2 regions of the Gordonia polyisoprenivorans genome follow, and region 2 is predicted to be linked to the other one. Evidence: predicted binding sites of a transcription regulator. Region 2 holds the regulator's gene; the other holds the start of a gene.
The links. The regulator HspR, encoded in region 2, represses chaperone genes until heat shock. The targets are predictions, from matches to a motif close to ANNTGAGTNNNNNNNACTCANNT.
Positions count from the first base shown of each region.

Region 1: clpB (ATP-dependent chaperone ClpB) is a predicted target of HspR. The motif match lies at 4,904-4,926, and genes of this name have one in related genera.

Region 1 is NZ_CP072203.1:5,834,375-5,842,185, reverse strand. It holds gene J6U32_RS26225 (cation:proton antiporter) at 1-245, opposite strand, end outside; gene J6U32_RS26220 (DUF1801 domain-containing protein) at 313-654, opposite strand; gene J6U32_RS26215 (hypothetical protein) at 676-1,410, opposite strand; gene J6U32_RS26210 (dienelactone hydrolase family protein) at 1,507-2,352, shown strand; gene J6U32_RS26205 (GlxA family transcriptional regulator) at 2,345-3,322, shown strand; gene J6U32_RS26200 (sodium/glutamate symporter) at 3,410-4,795, shown strand; gene clpB (ATP-dependent chaperone ClpB) at 5,003-7,555, shown strand; partial or broken gene J6U32_RS26190 (HNH endonuclease signature motif containing protein) at 7,754-7,811, opposite strand, start outside.
Region 2 is NZ_CP072203.1:28,557-36,367, forward strand. It holds gene J6U32_RS00145 (amino acid permease) at 1-808, shown strand, start outside; gene J6U32_RS00150 (amidohydrolase family protein) at 850-1,983, opposite strand; gene J6U32_RS00155 (FAD-binding oxidoreductase) at 2,190-3,341, shown strand; gene J6U32_RS00160 (hypothetical protein) at 3,368-4,537, opposite strand; gene J6U32_RS00165 (heat shock protein transcriptional repressor HspR) at 4,695-5,072, opposite strand; gene dnaJ (molecular chaperone DnaJ) at 5,157-6,368, opposite strand; gene grpE (nucleotide exchange factor GrpE) at 6,480-7,145, opposite strand; gene dnaK (molecular chaperone DnaK) at 7,142-7,811, opposite strand, start outside.

The sequences.
Region 1 (7,811 bases), 230 kb from region 2:
AGCCGGGCGGCATCGGTCGGAAAGAGGGTGTGCTGCAGCCATGGCCACGCCTGCCCGAGGATGGACGGACCCAGAATGACGCCGGCGAGGATCTCGCCGACCACCGCGGGCAGGCCGATGCGCCGGGCGAGCCAGCCCAGCGCGATCGCCGAGGCCAGCAGCACGGCGAGCGCGAGCAGCATCGTCATCAATGCGCCGGCACCGATGAACGGCACCGGGGCTGCTGCGGCCTCGATCACGACCATGCCTTCCCTCAGAATTAGCTAAGGCTACCCTGTGTAGAAAGGTCGGAGGAACACGGGTGGGGACGATCTACTTCCGGTTGTGGGCCACCGCCGCGCGGATCAGTTCGACGAACGCGTCGGCGTCGAGTTGATCGTTCTCCTTGATGTCGACGGCCCGGCGGGTGCCGGCGGTCAGGCTTGCGTTGAAGACCTGTCCCGGGTCGGGCAGCGAAGCCCCCTGCGCAAAGGTGACCTTGATCTTGTCCTTGTAGGTCTCCAGGGTGCAGATCAGTCCGTCGAGCGAGAATGTCGGTACGCCATCGGGATTGGAGGGCTTGCGCCACTTGATCTCTTCGCCGATGTCGGGGTCGGCCTGCAGGATCAGGGTGCGCACCTCGTCGGCGCGGGCTGCTCGCCAGTCGGTCGTCATGAGGAAACAGTAACCAGCCCGTCAGTGCTTGGTCCGCCGAGACCCGCCGTGCCAGTCCTCTTGTTCGCCGACGGCGTCGACGTCGACACCGAAACTCTTGAGCTGTGGCTTTTCTCGGAGGCTGCGCTTGAGCTCGGCGAAGCCCGGGAATCGAGCGAGGCCGACCACGTGATCCCACAACTCGAGGGCGTCGGCGTCGTCGGGCAGGCGGCTGATGACCGGACCGAAAAAGGCGACACCCGTGGGCGGTTCGACATGGATGATCGGCGTGCCGACGTCGCGTCCGGTCAATGCGAGGGCCTCGTCGGTCTCGGCCTGGATCTCGGCATCGAGTGAGGTGTCGTCGAGGGCCGCGACATGGTGTGCGGGAAGCCCGAGTTCGGTCAGGACGGGCCGCAGGAAGTCCTCGGTGCCCCGCGCATCGCGGCCCTCGATGAGGTAGGTGCCGGTGTGCTCGTCGAAGATCCGTCTACCGAAGGCTTGATACAGCGGATTCATCAGCTCGCGCCCATGTTCACGTCGGACGCTCGCGCACACGCGGAGCAGGCGCAGTCCCGCGGTGTGCCCGGCCTCGTACTCCGGTGGGAAGTGGGCCGCATAGTCGATGTGCGCGTTGAGTTGGCGTAGAGAAATGAACCGCCAGTCGACCGAATAGCTCCGTTGCGCTTGCACTTGTCGCACCCAGTTACCGGTCATCCAGGCGAACGGGCACACGGGGTCGAAATAGAAGTGGAGGTCGTCGGGCATGAACCCCATTTTCCACGACGTCCGATGTATGGTGGCGGGATCACCCTAAAATATGGCGATCCCGCCACTGTCGTCGTGACCTGGTGATGACCGAGCATTGAGGACATGACCCCGACCTCCGCGACCGATGATCCGATGACCGATTTCACTGCTCGCCGCTTCGATCTCGACGGCGACGAACTGATGGTGTGGACCTCGGGCAGTGGCCCTGCGGTGGTGTTGATGCCGGAGATGCCGGGCATCAGCCCCGACGTGCTGCGATTCGGTCGGTGGATACGCGACGCCGGACTGACCGTCTTCCTGCCGTCGTTGTTCGGGGTGGACGGAGCGTATCCGCGGACCGAGACGGGCACGGCGATCATGAAGCGGGCGTGCGTGAGCCGGGAGTTCCATGCCTTCGCCGGGGGCGGTACGAGCCCGATCGCGACGACGCTGCGCGCGCTCGCGCGGGCGGCGCATGCCGAATGCGGTGGGCCGGGTGTGGGCGCTGTCGGGTTGTGTTTCACCGGCAACTTCGCCCTCACGATGATGCTCGACGACTCGGTCGTCGCGGCCGTCATCAATCACCCGTCACTGCCGCTCGACGACCCGGGCGGTCTCGAACTGTCCGAAGCCGACGGCCACGCCCTGCGCCGCAGGCTCGACGCCGACGACCTGCGGGTGATCGGCTATCGGTTCGACACCGACCGATGGTGTACCGCAGCACGATTCGCCGCCTATACCGAGCTGCTCGGCGACCGCTTCGATGGGCGCGTGCTGCCGGGGTCGTCGGCGAATCCGAGTCCGCCGCCGTTCTTCGCCGACGTCGTCGGCACCCCGCACAGCGTGGTGACCGCCCACCTCGTCGACGAGGCCGGTCATCCGACGATCCGGGCGCGAGACGAGATCGTGGCACACCTGACCGCGGCCCTGCTCGGAGGCTCTGAAACCGTTGAGGGGGAACATGGTTGACGTAACGCGTGTCGGCATCCTCGCCTACCCGGGATGTTTTGCCTCGGAGATCTTCGGTATCACCGACGTGCTCACCATGGGTGGCCACGTCGCCCGGGCACACCATCATGAGCCGTCGCTGGTGACCTCGATCGTCTCGCCACGCAGGCGCGTGGTTGCCTCCGGTGACGTTCCGCTGCATGTGTCCCCAGCCCGCGACGACCTCGACGTGGTGGTGATCCCCGGATTCGAATTCGTTCCCGGGGAGAATGTTTCGGGCAGACTCGCCGATCTGGCGCCGGAGATCGAGATGATCGGCCGGTACGTCCGCGATGGCCGACCCGTTGTCTCGGTCTGCGTCGGCGCATTCCTCCTCGGGGCGGCCGGCGTACTCGACGGCCGCACGGTCACCACGGCGTGGTTGTTCGCGGATGCTCTGCAACAAGCCTTTCCGCGCTCGGTCGTCGATGCGGAAAGACTTGTCGTCACCGACGGCGGGGTCACCACGACCGCTGCGTTCAGTGCCATGTACGACTTCGTCATCGATCTCATCGAGAGTCGCCACGGCGTCGACGTGGCGCGGCGCACCGCGCGGATCGCGCTGCTCGATGACGCCCGCAGCAGCCAGACGCCCTACGTCGACACCGCGCTGTTGCCGCCCGCCGGGGCGTCGTTCGCCGCGCAGGCTCAACGCCACCTCGAGCGTCACCTCACCGAGCCCTACAGCCTCAAAGACCTTGCGGCGCAACTTTCGGTGAGTACCAGAACGCTGCTCCGGAACTACAAGCGCGAGACCGGCGAGTCGCCGCTGACCCATCTTCAGCGGGCCCGCACCCGGCGTGCGCAGCACCTTCTGGCGACCACGGACCGCACCCTTGGCGAGATCCACCGGGCCGTCGGTTACCAGGACGGTGGCGCGTTCTCGGACCTGTTCGCACGACACGCCGGCATGCGGCCGCGGGAGTATCGGGAGAAGTTCGGACGGGCGTAGAGATCCGTAGAGCGGTGTCGACATGTCCGCCACCGACGCCGATGCCTACGATGGGGCGATGCATGCAGCCGAATCGGGGGTGCGGTAGTGCTCGCGCAACTCAGTAACGCCCAGACCGTCGGACTGTCGCTGGCCATCCTCGGCGTGGTGCTCGTCGTCGGGTGGATCGTGCGCATGAAGGTCGGATTCCTGCACACCTTGTTCATCCCGGCGAGCGTGGTGTCGGGATTCCTGGTGTTGTTCCTCGGGCCTCAGGTGCTCGGCCGGCTCACCGACAGCCACGGTCTGTTCCCCTCGGAGGTCATCGAAGTCTGGCGGGTCATCCCCGGACTGATGATCAACGTGGTCTTCGCGGCCATCATGCTCGGCAAGACGCTGCCCAGCCCGCGGGCCCTGTGGGACGCCGCGGCACCGCACGCGTTGTTCGGTGCGTTCCTGTCGTTCGGACAGTTCGCTCTCGGCGGTCTCGCGGTGCTCCTGGTCCTCACTCCCTTCTTCGGACTACCCGCCGAAGCTGGTTCGCTGCTGGAGATGTCGTTTGCCGGCGGTCACGGCACCATCGCGGGCATGGGTCAGGTCTTCGACGATGAAGGCGCTCCCGAACTCGTCGACATCGGGCTCGGCCTGGCGACGATCAGCATGGTGACCGGTGTGGTCGTCGGATCGATGCTCGTGCGCTGGGCGGTTCGTCATCCGCGAATACCGCTGCGCCGCAACGAGCCCCTCCGGTCCGACGAGAACTACGACGTCGACGACATCCACGTGGTCCCCGCGGATGCCAAGCCCGCCAACGACACCGGTCTGCACCCCACCACCCTCGCCTTCGCCCTGATCGGGGTGACGATCCTGGTGTCGGTCGGAATCCTGTGGGGAGCGCGCGCCATCGTCTCCGCACTCGGCTCCGACATTCTCGACAAGATGCCGTTGTTCCCGGTGGCGGTCATCGGTGGGTTCATCGTGCAATGGGTGGTGACGAGAACCGGGCAGGCCCATCGGGTCGACAAGCGTGCGGTCGAAGGGATCTCGTCGATCGCGCTCGACGTCTTGCTGGTGTGTGCGATCGGGACGATGTCGCTGGCGACCATCGGCTCCAACGTCCCGGCGATCGTCGTGTTCACCGTCGTCGGTGTCGGGTGGAGTGTGGTCTGCCTGATCTGGCTGGGGCGTCGATTCCACGGCGAGGATTGGTTCGAGCACGCCATCGCCGACTTCGGGCAGTCGCAGGGCAATGTGGCGACCGGCTTCGTCCTCGCCGACATGGTCGATCCCCGACGGGAGACCTCGACCGCGAACGCCTATGGCTACAAACAGCTACCGTACGAGCCGTTTCTCGGCGGCGGCTTGATCACCGCGCTGTCGGTGCCGCTGATCGTGGCGATCGGGTTGCCGTGGTTCACCGCGGTCAGCGTCGTGGCCGTCGCGGCGATCGGGGTGTGGGGGATGCGCAGGCGTAAGTCCGGAGGCGGTGGCTGAATCGCCGCGAATGTGTGTCGACCCGGCGAATGTGTGTCCTGCGGGACACGCAACGGCGAAGTCGGCACATAAAAACCACGAATGTGACCCAGATCACCAAACTGCATAAGTTGAGCGGAATACACTCAACCTTGCTCGCGTTGTAGGAGTCGAACGGCCATACTTGAGCCGTACCGACTTAAGAACGTAGAGAAAGGTGCACCCGAAGTGGACAGCTTCACCCCGACCACCAAGACACAGCAGGCGTTGAGCGCTGCGGTGCAGGCGGCGGCCGCTGCTGGTAACCCCGACGTGCGTCCCGCCCATATCCTGGTCGCTCTGCTCGACCAGTCCGACGGCATTGCCTCGCCGCTGCTCAAGGCGGTGGGGGTCGATCCGTCGACTGTTCGTACGCAGGCCCAGGGCATGGTCGATCGCGCGCCGACGGTGGCCAGCGCCAGCGCTCAGCCGCAACTGTCGCGCGAGTCGATCGCCGCGGTCAGTGCCGCCCAGCAGCTCGCTACCGAATTGAACGACGAATACGTCTCGACCGAACACCTCGTCGTCGGCCTCGCGACCGGCGACTCCGAGGTCGCCAAACTGCTGCACAACGCCGGTGCCACACCGCAGGCATTGCGCGAGGCCTTCGTCGCTGTACGCGGCAACGCCCGCGTGACCTCCGAGGACCCGGAGTCGACCTATCAGGCGCTGGAGAAGTACTCCACCGACCTGACCAAGGCCGCCCGCGAGGGCAAACTCGACCCGGTCATCGGCCGCGACACCGAGATCCGTCGCGTCGTGCAGGTGCTCTCCCGCCGGACCAAGAACAACCCGGTCCTCATCGGTGAGCCCGGCGTCGGCAAGACCGCCATCGTCGAGGGGCTCGCCCAGCGCATCGTCGAGGGTGATGTGCCGGAGTCGTTGCGCAACAAGACCGTCATCTCGCTTGACCTCGGTTCGATGGTTGCCGGCGCGAAGTACCGCGGCGAGTTCGAGGAGCGGCTCAAGGCCGTGCTCGACGAGATCAAGGGTTCGGCCGGTCAGGTCATCACCTTCATCGATGAGCTGCACACCATCGTCGGCGCCGGTGCCACCGGCGAATCCGCGATGGATGCGGGCAACATGATCAAGCCGATGCTGGCCCGTGGTGAGCTGCGACTGGTCGGCGCGACCACGCTCGAGGAGTACCGCAAGTACATCGAGAAGGACGCCGCGCTCGAGCGCCGCTTCCAGCAGGTCTACGTCGGGGAACCGAGCGTCGAGGATGCCATCGGCATTCTGCGTGGCCTCAAGGAGCGTTACGAGGTGCACCACGGCGTGCGTATCACCGACTCCGCATTGGTCGCTGCGGCAACGCTTTCCGACCGCTACATCACCTCGCGATTCCTCCCCGACAAGGCCATCGACCTCGTCGACGAGGCCGCCTCGCGGTTGCGGATGGAGATCGACTCGCGCCCCGTCGAGATCGACGAGGTCGAGCGTGTCGTCCGACGCCTCGAGGTCGAGGAGGTCGCGCTGGAGAAGGAGCACGACGAGGCGAGCAAGGACCGGCTGGAGAAGTTGCGTCAGGAACTGGCCGATCAGCGCGAGAAGCTCAACGAGCTCTCGGCGCGCTGGCAGTCGGAGAAGACCGCCATCGACGCCGTCCGCGACGTCAAGGAACAGCTGGAAAACCTTCGTGGAGAAGCCGATCGCGCCGAGCGTGACGGTGATCTCGGACGCGCCGCCGAGCTTCGGTACGGCCGAATCCCGGGCTTGGAGAAGGAACTCGAGGCCGCGATCGAGAAGACCGGCACCGATCCCGACCAGGACGTGATGCTGCAAGAGGAGGTCGGTCCCGACGACGTCGCGCAGGTCGTGTCGGCGTGGACGGGTATCCCCGCGGGCAAGATGCTCGAGGGAGAAACCGCCAAACTGCTTCGCATGGAACAAGAACTCGGGCACCGGGTCGTCGGGCAGCAGGCCGCCGTGGTGGCGGTCTCGGATGCGGTGCGTCGTGCACGCGCCGGGGTCGCCGACCCCAACCGGCCGCTCGGATCGTTCCTGTTCCTCGGACCCACCGGCGTCGGCAAGACCGAGCTGGCCAAGGCGTTGGCGGAGTTCATGTTCGACGACGAGCGCGCGATGGTGCGCATCGACATGAGTGAGTACGGCGAAAAGCACGCCGTGGCACGACTTGTCGGTGCCCCTCCGGGCTACGTCGGGTACGAGCAGGGCGGACAGCTGACCGAGGCGGTGCGTCGTCGGCCGTACACGGTGGTGCTCTTCGATGAGGTCGAAAAGGCGCACCCGGACGTCTTCGACATCCTGCTGCAGGTTCTCGACGAAGGACGCCTGACCGACGGCCAGGGCCGCACGGTCGACTTCCGCAACACCATCCTGATCCTGACCTCCAATCTGGGGTCCGGCGGCGACGCCGATCACGTGATGGCGGCGGTGCGGGCGGCATTCAAGCCGGAGTTCATCAATCGTCTCGACGACGTGGTGATCTTCGATGCGCTGAGCCCCGAGGAGTTGGTGTCCATCGTCGACATCCAACTGGGACAGCTGCAGAAGCGGCTGGCGCAGCGTCGACTGGAACTGCAGGTCACACCGAAGGCCAAGGAATGGCTGGCCGAGCGCGGATTCGACCCGCTCTACGGTGCCCGGCCGCTACGGCGTCTGGTACAGCAGTCCATCGGCGACCAACTCGCCCGAGCCCTGCTGGCAGGTGACATCCGCGACGGCGACATCGTTCCGGTCAACGTCAGCGCCGACGGAGAGTCGTTGGTGCTCGGCTGATTTCGCCCAGGAGATGGGCTGTCCCACTGCGGTGGGGCAGCCCATCTCTCGTCTTCGGATACGCTTTTTCTGGTGGTCGAGGACCTTCCCCCGATGGCCGAGGCGCCCTTCCTCCGATGGTCGAGGTGCGACGAGCGCCAGCGAGGAGCCTCGAGACCCGGTGAGCCACAGCTGGTTCCACCCCACAGCAGAACCCCGTCACCGCGGGTAGGTGACGATGATCTGCCCTGTGTGCCGGTTCTGCCACTCCACCCTC
Region 2 (7,811 bases):
CGAATTGGTGGGTACCGCCGCCGGTGAGACCGCCGAACCGGCCAAGGTCATGCCGCGCGCCATCAACTCGGTCATCGTGCGCATCGCCGTGTTCTACGTCGGATCGCTGGTGGTGCTGGCACTGCTGCTGCCCTACACCACCTACAAAGCCGGCGAGAGTCCGTTCGTCACGTTCTTCTCCAAGATCGGCGTCCCCGCCGCGGGCGGCATCATGAACCTCGTCGTCCTCACCGCGGCGCTGTCGAGCCTCAACGCCGGTCTCTACTCCACCGGCCGCACCCTGCGGTCGATGGCGATGAACGGCAGCGGCCCGGCGTTCACGGCCAAGATGAACCGCAACGGCGTGCCCTTCGGCGGCATCGCGCTGACCGGTGCACTGACCCTGCTCGGCGTCGTACTCAACCTGTTCGTCCCGGCCGAGGCCTTCAACATCGCCCTGGATCTCTCGGCGCTGGGCATCATCTCGACCTGGGGCATGATCGTCGCCTGCCAGATCCAGCTGTATCGATGGGAGCAGAAGGGCATTCTCACGCGGCCGGCCTTCCGGCTGCCGGGCACGCCGTACACCAGTTACCTGACGCTGCTGTTCCTCGCGGCCGTCGTGGTGTTGATGTGCTGGGACAACTACTGGAATCTCATCGCCATCATCGTGGGTATCCCATTGCTGACCGGCGGTTGGTTCGCCTGCCGCGGCAAGGTGTTGGAGATCTCAAGGCAACGCCAGGGCTACACCGGCGAGTACCCGGTGCTGCCGCAACCGCCGGTGCCCGAAGGCCCTGGCGAGACCGAGGCGAAGGATCGGGACTAACGGACCGCCGCGCGGGGTGAGGGGTGCCGGAGCGGCAGACCTCACTTCGCGCGCGTGCGTTCCGGCGCGGTGATGCCGTACACGCGGCGCGCGGTGTTACGAAAGACGTTGCCCAGCACGTTGTCTCCCCAGGGTTCGAGGATCTCGGTCAGGCTCGCGATGACGGTGTCGATCGATGCATTCGGTTTGTCGATCGGGAAGTTGGAGCCGAACATGACCCGGCTCGCACCGAAGTGACCGACGACGTGCTGGACCAGCGGGCCGACCATCTGTGTCAGGGTCTCGCGGGCACCGATGTTGCCCCACGGCTCACGGCCGTAGCCGAGAACCGGCATGGCCAGCCCGGAAAGTTTGACCACCACATTGCGTTCGGCGGCAATCGAGGTCATGCGCTCGCGCCACAGGCGCAGAATGTCGGCGCGGGCCGCCGCGGTGGTCCCGGTGCGCAGCCCGACGGGGCCGAAAGCGCCTACCGGACAACCTAAATGGTCGACGATGACGGTGGTGTCCGGGAATTCTCGGGCGAGGGTGATCACGTCGTAGAGCTGGTGGGAGTAGACGAAGACCTCGACGGCGAGCCCGCGGGCGGCGACCTTCTCGACGCCGGAGAGGAACTCCGCCGATGCGAGCACGCCGTCGACCGGCCCGGCCGATCGGACCTTCGGGTCCGGATGGCGCGTCGCAGCGACCTCGATACCGCGCACCCGATCGCTGAGCGCGCGTTGCGCGTCCAGGCGCGCCTCGAAGCCCTCGGCCCGCGGGTCGGCACGCATCATCACCGCACCGAGCGTCGGGGCCACGCCGACCCCGAATGGCAGTCCCTGCAAGTAGTCGATCTCGTCGACGGCCTGCCGGCTCGCGTCGGGCTCCTCGACATCGCCGAGGCGCCAGTACGATTCGGACACCACCACCGACTCGATACCCACCCCGACCACTTGCGCCACCGGCGCGATGTCGGCGCCGTAGTGTCGCGGCTCGTACGGACGGCCGATGATGTGCGGTGTCAACACATAATCGCGCTCGGCTTGGGGAACGGCGACCGAAAAAAGCCTGTCCCCCACTTTGGGGACAAATCGGTATCCACGCGCGAGGGGATTGCGCGACCACGGTGTCCGACGCGGATTCCATTGTTGGACGTGGGCGTCGACGATCCCCGATATCGTTCCGGCCAACATTGTCACCATTCGAGATTGCCATAGTTTGTTGACGCATCTCATGCGTTCGACGGACGAAAAGAATTGCCGGTCGTCGCCATCGGTGGGTCGGCTGCGCCACGGCGACGGCCTGCGGGTGAACCGAACTGTCGGTGACGCAGGGCAGAATGGAGATGTTGTCGGTTGACCGGTGATCGGTGACCAGTGATCGGTGGGAGGTGTGCGCAATGGCGAGTCATTCCCGCCATGTGCTGCATCAACTCCGCGACCTGATCGCCCGCGATCCCGATCGCTTCGCCGGCAACATCTACACGCGCCTGTTCGCCATCGACCCCGACCTGCGCGAACTGTTCGGCGCGATGATGTCGCAGCAGCGCGAGGCGTTTTACCACGTCGTCGACCACGTGCTCGACGTCATCCCGAGCCCCGACGGACAGGCCGAACTCGTGGAGTTCCTGGCGCAACTCGGGCGCGACCATCGCAAGTACGGGGTACAGCCCGAGCACTATCAGGCGATCTTCCGGGCGTTGATGGGTGAGTTCGCGGTCACGCTCGGCGATCAGTGGGACGACGAGGCCCAGCGGACCGTCGGGCAGGCGATGATGCTCGTCACCGGTGTGATGCGCGGAGCGGCGCAGACCGCGTCGGGGCCGGCGACCTGGACCGCCCGCGTGGTGGAGAAGTTCCGCATCAGCCGCGGTCTGGCGGTGGTACGACTCGTCGCCGACACGCCATTGCGATTCAACACGGGCCAATACCTCGAGGCCCAGATCCCCCAATGGCCGAAGGTGTGGCGGAACCTCTCCCCGGCGATTCCGCCCAACCCGCACGGCGAGTTGGAGTTCCACGTGCGCGCGGTACCCGGTGGCACGGTCAGTCCGGCGATCGTCGGTCAGACCCAGCCCGGCGACGTGTGGACGTTCGGTCAGTCGCACGGCACGCTGCACATCGACGGCGACCGTGAGGTGCTGATGGTGGCCGGCGGTACCGGTCTCGCGCCACTACGCGCCTTGCTCATCGAGATGTCGGCGCTGGCGACCTCTCCGCCCACGCAGGTCTACTACGGGGCGCGGTATCCCGGTGAGCTGTACGACCTACCGGTGTTGCGTCAGATCGCGGCGACCAATCCGTGGCTCACGATCACCGCGGTGTCGGAGGAGCGGACCGATCCGTGGTGGCTCGACGACCCGGTCCGGCCCGCCGAGCTCGGTATCGAACACCGCATTGGTCGGCTTGTCGACGTCGTCGGCGCTTCGGGTACCTGGGACGACCGGCAGACCCTGATCACCGGCTCACCGATGATGGTGGAGAACACCCGGCGCGGGCTGATCATCGCCGGGGTGCGGGCCAGCCTCATCCAGCACGACCCCATGTTCTAGGGCGTGTCTCGACGCTGCTGCGGCGGCTACCCGCCCGCACCCGGGTTGCCGGGGCCCAGTTGCGGCGCGGTGACGGTAGTGGTGACCACCGAGGTGACGGTCTCCTGATCGGTGACCGTGGCCGTCGCTGTCGCCGTTGAGGTGACGGTTTGAGTGGCCGTACTGGTGACCGGTGGTCGCGTGACGGTACTGGTGACGGTCTGCTGGTCGACGACCGTCTGGGTGTCGGGCTGGCCGGTGCGGGTGACGGTGACCTCGCTGGTCGGGCCGGGCACCGTGACGGTCGAGGTGACCGCGGCGGGCGTGCCCGAGTCGTCCTTGCCGGTGAACAGCGCCACGAGCGCGACCACACACAGCAACGCGGCGAGCCCGGCGGCGCCGCCGATGATCCACCAGCGCAGGCCCACCCCGCCGATCGCCGTGTTCGGTGCCGCGGCGGCTGTCCCGACCGATGCCGCTGCGGCCGGTCCGACGGCGGCCGTGGCGACCGGGATCGCGCGGGTGTCGGCGGCGATCACCTCGGTGACGCCCTGGGCCAGCGCGAACACGGGTGCGGCGGCGACGGTCACCGGTGTGCCGGTCGCCGTCTCGATGGCACGCACGGCGTCGGGCAGTTGTGCGCCGGAACCGGCCGCGACCACGCGAGTCGCACCCGCTCCGCGCGTCAGAGAGTTCAGATGCGCCACGAGGCCGTCGGCGCCTTGTGGATCGGTCAGCGGCACCGACTGGGGCGCGGCGACGGCGGCGGAGGCGTGTACCGACGAGTGCTCGGCGTTGACGAGGGCGATCGAGGCGCCGGAGGCCAGGGCGCCGGACCGGTCGAGGACGACCGCGGCGACATCGCCGGTGGCGTCGCGGTGCGCAACCTGGGCCAGGGCGTGCGGGAGGTCGACGAAGCTCACCGCCGATGGCCACTCGGGTGCGTCGGGTGCGTTCATCGAGAACTCGAGGTGTGCTCGTACGTCGGGGCGGGCGCAGGTGAGGACGATGTGGTCGATCGCGAAGGGAGCGGAGTCGGCGAGTTCGCGCAGAGCGTCGAGCGCCGCATTCGGTGACTCGTCGGCGAGCTCGACGTGATTGCTGGCGACGATCTCACCGGTGGCGTCGCGGACGACGGTCGCGATCTCGTCGCCCACCACCGAGACCCCGAGCACTGCGGGTTCGGCGATGGAGATCTCGGGTGACTCGCTCACCATTCGCCTCCCTTGTCAGGTCACCGACCTCGGATGACACGCCGCCACAGACTAACGCGCGATCGGTGCGCGGCCCACAGGCCGCTTACCGATCGCTGTCGTCGGAGATCAGTGAATCGTTACTCGGATGGTCACACTGCAGGGGGTCACACTGCAGGGGTCACTCTTCGGTGCGTCGGCGCCGGGGCTGCCAGACGACGAGCGCATTGGTCCGCGGGACGGGGACCAATTCGCCGCCGCGGCGGGCGCGGTGTGCGTCGACCTCGCGTTGGAGCTCGTGCACCCGCTGTTGGAGCGCGTCGACCTGGTTGGTGAGCTCGATGATGCGTTTGATGCCCGCGAGGTTCACGCCCTCTTCCTGCGAAAGCCGCTGGATCTCGCGCAGCACCTCGACGTCGTGCGAGGAGTAACGGCGCCCACCGCCGCTGGTGCGTTGCGGGGTCACCAGCCCGAGCCGGTCGTAGGTGCGCAGGGTCTGCGCGTGCATTCCGGCGAGCTCGGCGGCCACCGAGATCATGAAGGTGGCGGTTGCGCTCATCTCGCCCTCGAATCCCTCGAAACCGCCGGCCGGCCCGGTGCCTTCAGCGCCGGGCCGCCCACGATTCTTGCGTTCTGCCATGGTTCATCGCCCCCAACCCGCCCGAGGATCGAAACCGCTGGACTTCTCGGCCTCGGCGTAGGCGCGCATGGCCTCCACCGCGGCGTCGTCGAGTTTGCGGGGCACCTCGACCTTGACGGTGACGAGCAGGTCTCCGGCACCGCCGGCGCGCTTGGGCACGCCGCGGCCACGGACCCGAAGGGTGCGGCCGTCGCTGGTGTTCGGCGGGATCTTCACCCCGACCGATCCGTCGAGGGTCGGCACCGAGACCGTCGAGCCGAGCACCAGTTCGGAGATGCTCACCGGCAGTTGGACGCGCAGGTCGTGACCGCTGCGGGTGAATACCTTGTCGGGGGTCACGTGGACCACGACGTACAGGTCACCCGACGGCGCGCCCCGGCGTCCGGCTTCGCCTTGTCCGGCCAGCCGGATGCGCTGGCCGTCCTCGACGCCGGAGGGGATGCGGACGTTGATGGTGCGCGAGCGCACCTTGACGCCGCTGCCGTCGCAGTCGGTGCAGGGGTCGTCGATGCGGGAGCCGGTGCCTTGACAGTCCTGGCACGGCTCACTGAATCCGAACGCCCCCTGGTTGCGGCTGACGAAGCCGGATCCGTTGCAGTTCGGGCACACTCGCGGGCTGGTGCCGGGCTTGGCGCCACTGCCGTGACAGGTGGTGCACGGCGCCGGGCTGGTCACCCGGAGTGGGACGGTCGTACCCAACGCCGCGTCTTTGAACGACAACGTGGTCTCGGTCTCGAGGTCGTTGCCGCGACGCGGCCGGGTCGCGGTCGAGGTGCGCGTGCCGCCCGAACCGCCGCGGTTGAACAAGCCCTCGAAGAGGTCGCCGAAACCGCCGGCGCCCTCGCCGGCACCGCCACCACCGAACAGGTCGCCGATGTTGAAATCGGCACCGGTCTCGGTCGAGTAGCGGGTGCCGCCGCCGGCGCCGGGGAAGCCACCGGGAAAACCGTTGCCGCCGCCGCGGAATCGTCCGCCGGCGAACATCGCTCGAGTCTCGTCGTATTCTTTGCGCTTGTCCGGGTCGGCGAGCACGCTGTGGGCTTCGGACACCCGCTTGAAGCGTTCTTCGGCTTGCGTGTCACCCGGATTGGCGTCCGGATGCAGCTCACGGGCGAGCTTGCGGTAAGCCTTCTTGATCTCTTCAGACGAAGCATCAGAAGCAACGCCCAGGTCCTTGTAGAAGTCACGCTCGAGCCATTCTCGTTGCGGAGCCACCAGACGTCACCTCCTTCTCAATGAACATGTCTGGATGAAGTATGTTCCGATATCCGGCGATGCGCGACGCCGCGTGGGCGTCCGCGCATCGCCGGATGGTTGTGCAGGTGATTATTGTGCACCGGTCGGAGCGTCCTGCGGGCCGCTCTCCTGCGCTGCCGGCGCCGGGTCGGTGACGGTGACCATCGCGGTGCGGATCACCTTCTCGCCCAGGCGGTAACCGCTGCGATAGACCGCGCCGAGGACCGGCTCGGCACCACTGCCGTCGTTTTGGACGGCCTCGTGCAGTTCCGGGTCGAACACGTCGCCGGGTTCACCGAACTTGACGACACCCTCGCCGGTCAGCGTGGCGGCCAGCTTGTCGGCGACAGCGCGCAGCGGACCGGACTCGAGGTCGCCGTGCTCGCGGGCACGGTCGAGGTCGTCGAGGACCGGCAGCAGCTTCTCGATGAGAACCTGCTTGCCGTAGGCAACCCGGCCCTGCTTCTCCTCCTCGGTACGCCGCTTGTAGTTGGCGAACTGTGCGCGTTCGCGCTGCAGTGCCGCCGTGAGGTCGGCGACCTCGTCGGAGTGCGGCGTGCTCGGCTCGGGATCGGGGATCGCCACGGCGGGCTCGGCCTCTGCCGGACCCGGCCGGGCGGCCGAATCCTCGCGCACCTCACCCGTTTCCGGGTCGATGCGACGACGATCGGTCACCGTCACCGGCTCCTCGAAACCAGCTCCGCCGCCCGCGGCATTGGTCCCGCTCGCTCCGCTCCCGGCGCCCGGAGCGGTCACTTCTTCTCCTCGGGCTCGTCCACGACCTCGGCGTCGACGACGTCGTTGTCGCCTGCGGTCGCGCTGCCACCGTCGGCGGCGTCAGCGGCCTGGCCCTCGGCGGCCGATGCCGCGTAGATGGCCTGACCCATCTCCTGCGACTCGGTCGAGAGCTTCTCGATCGCACTCTTGATGGAGGCGATGTCGTTGCCCTTGAGTGCCTCGTTGGCCTCGGCGATCGACGCGTTGACCTTGTCCTTGACGTCGGTGGGCACCTTGTCCTCGTTGTCCTTGAGGAACTTCTCGGTGTGGTTCACCAACGACTCGGCCTGGTTGCGGGTCTCGGCCTCTTCACGACGCTTGCGATCCTCGTCGGCGTGGGCCTCGGCGTCCTTGATCATCCGGTCGATCTCGTCCTTGCTCAGGCCCGAGCCCTCCTGGATGCGGATGGAGTTCTCCTTGCCGGTGCCCTTGTCCTTCGCGGTGACGTGCACGATGCCGTTGGCGTCGATGTCGAAGGTCACCTCGATCTGCGGAACACCTTGCGGCGCAGGAGCGATGCCACCGAGCTCGAAGGAGCCGAGCAGCTTGTTGTGCGAGGCGATCTCACGCTCACCCTGATACACCTGGATCTGCACCGACGGCTGGTTGTCCTCGGCGGTGGTGTAGGTCTCCGACCGCTTGGTC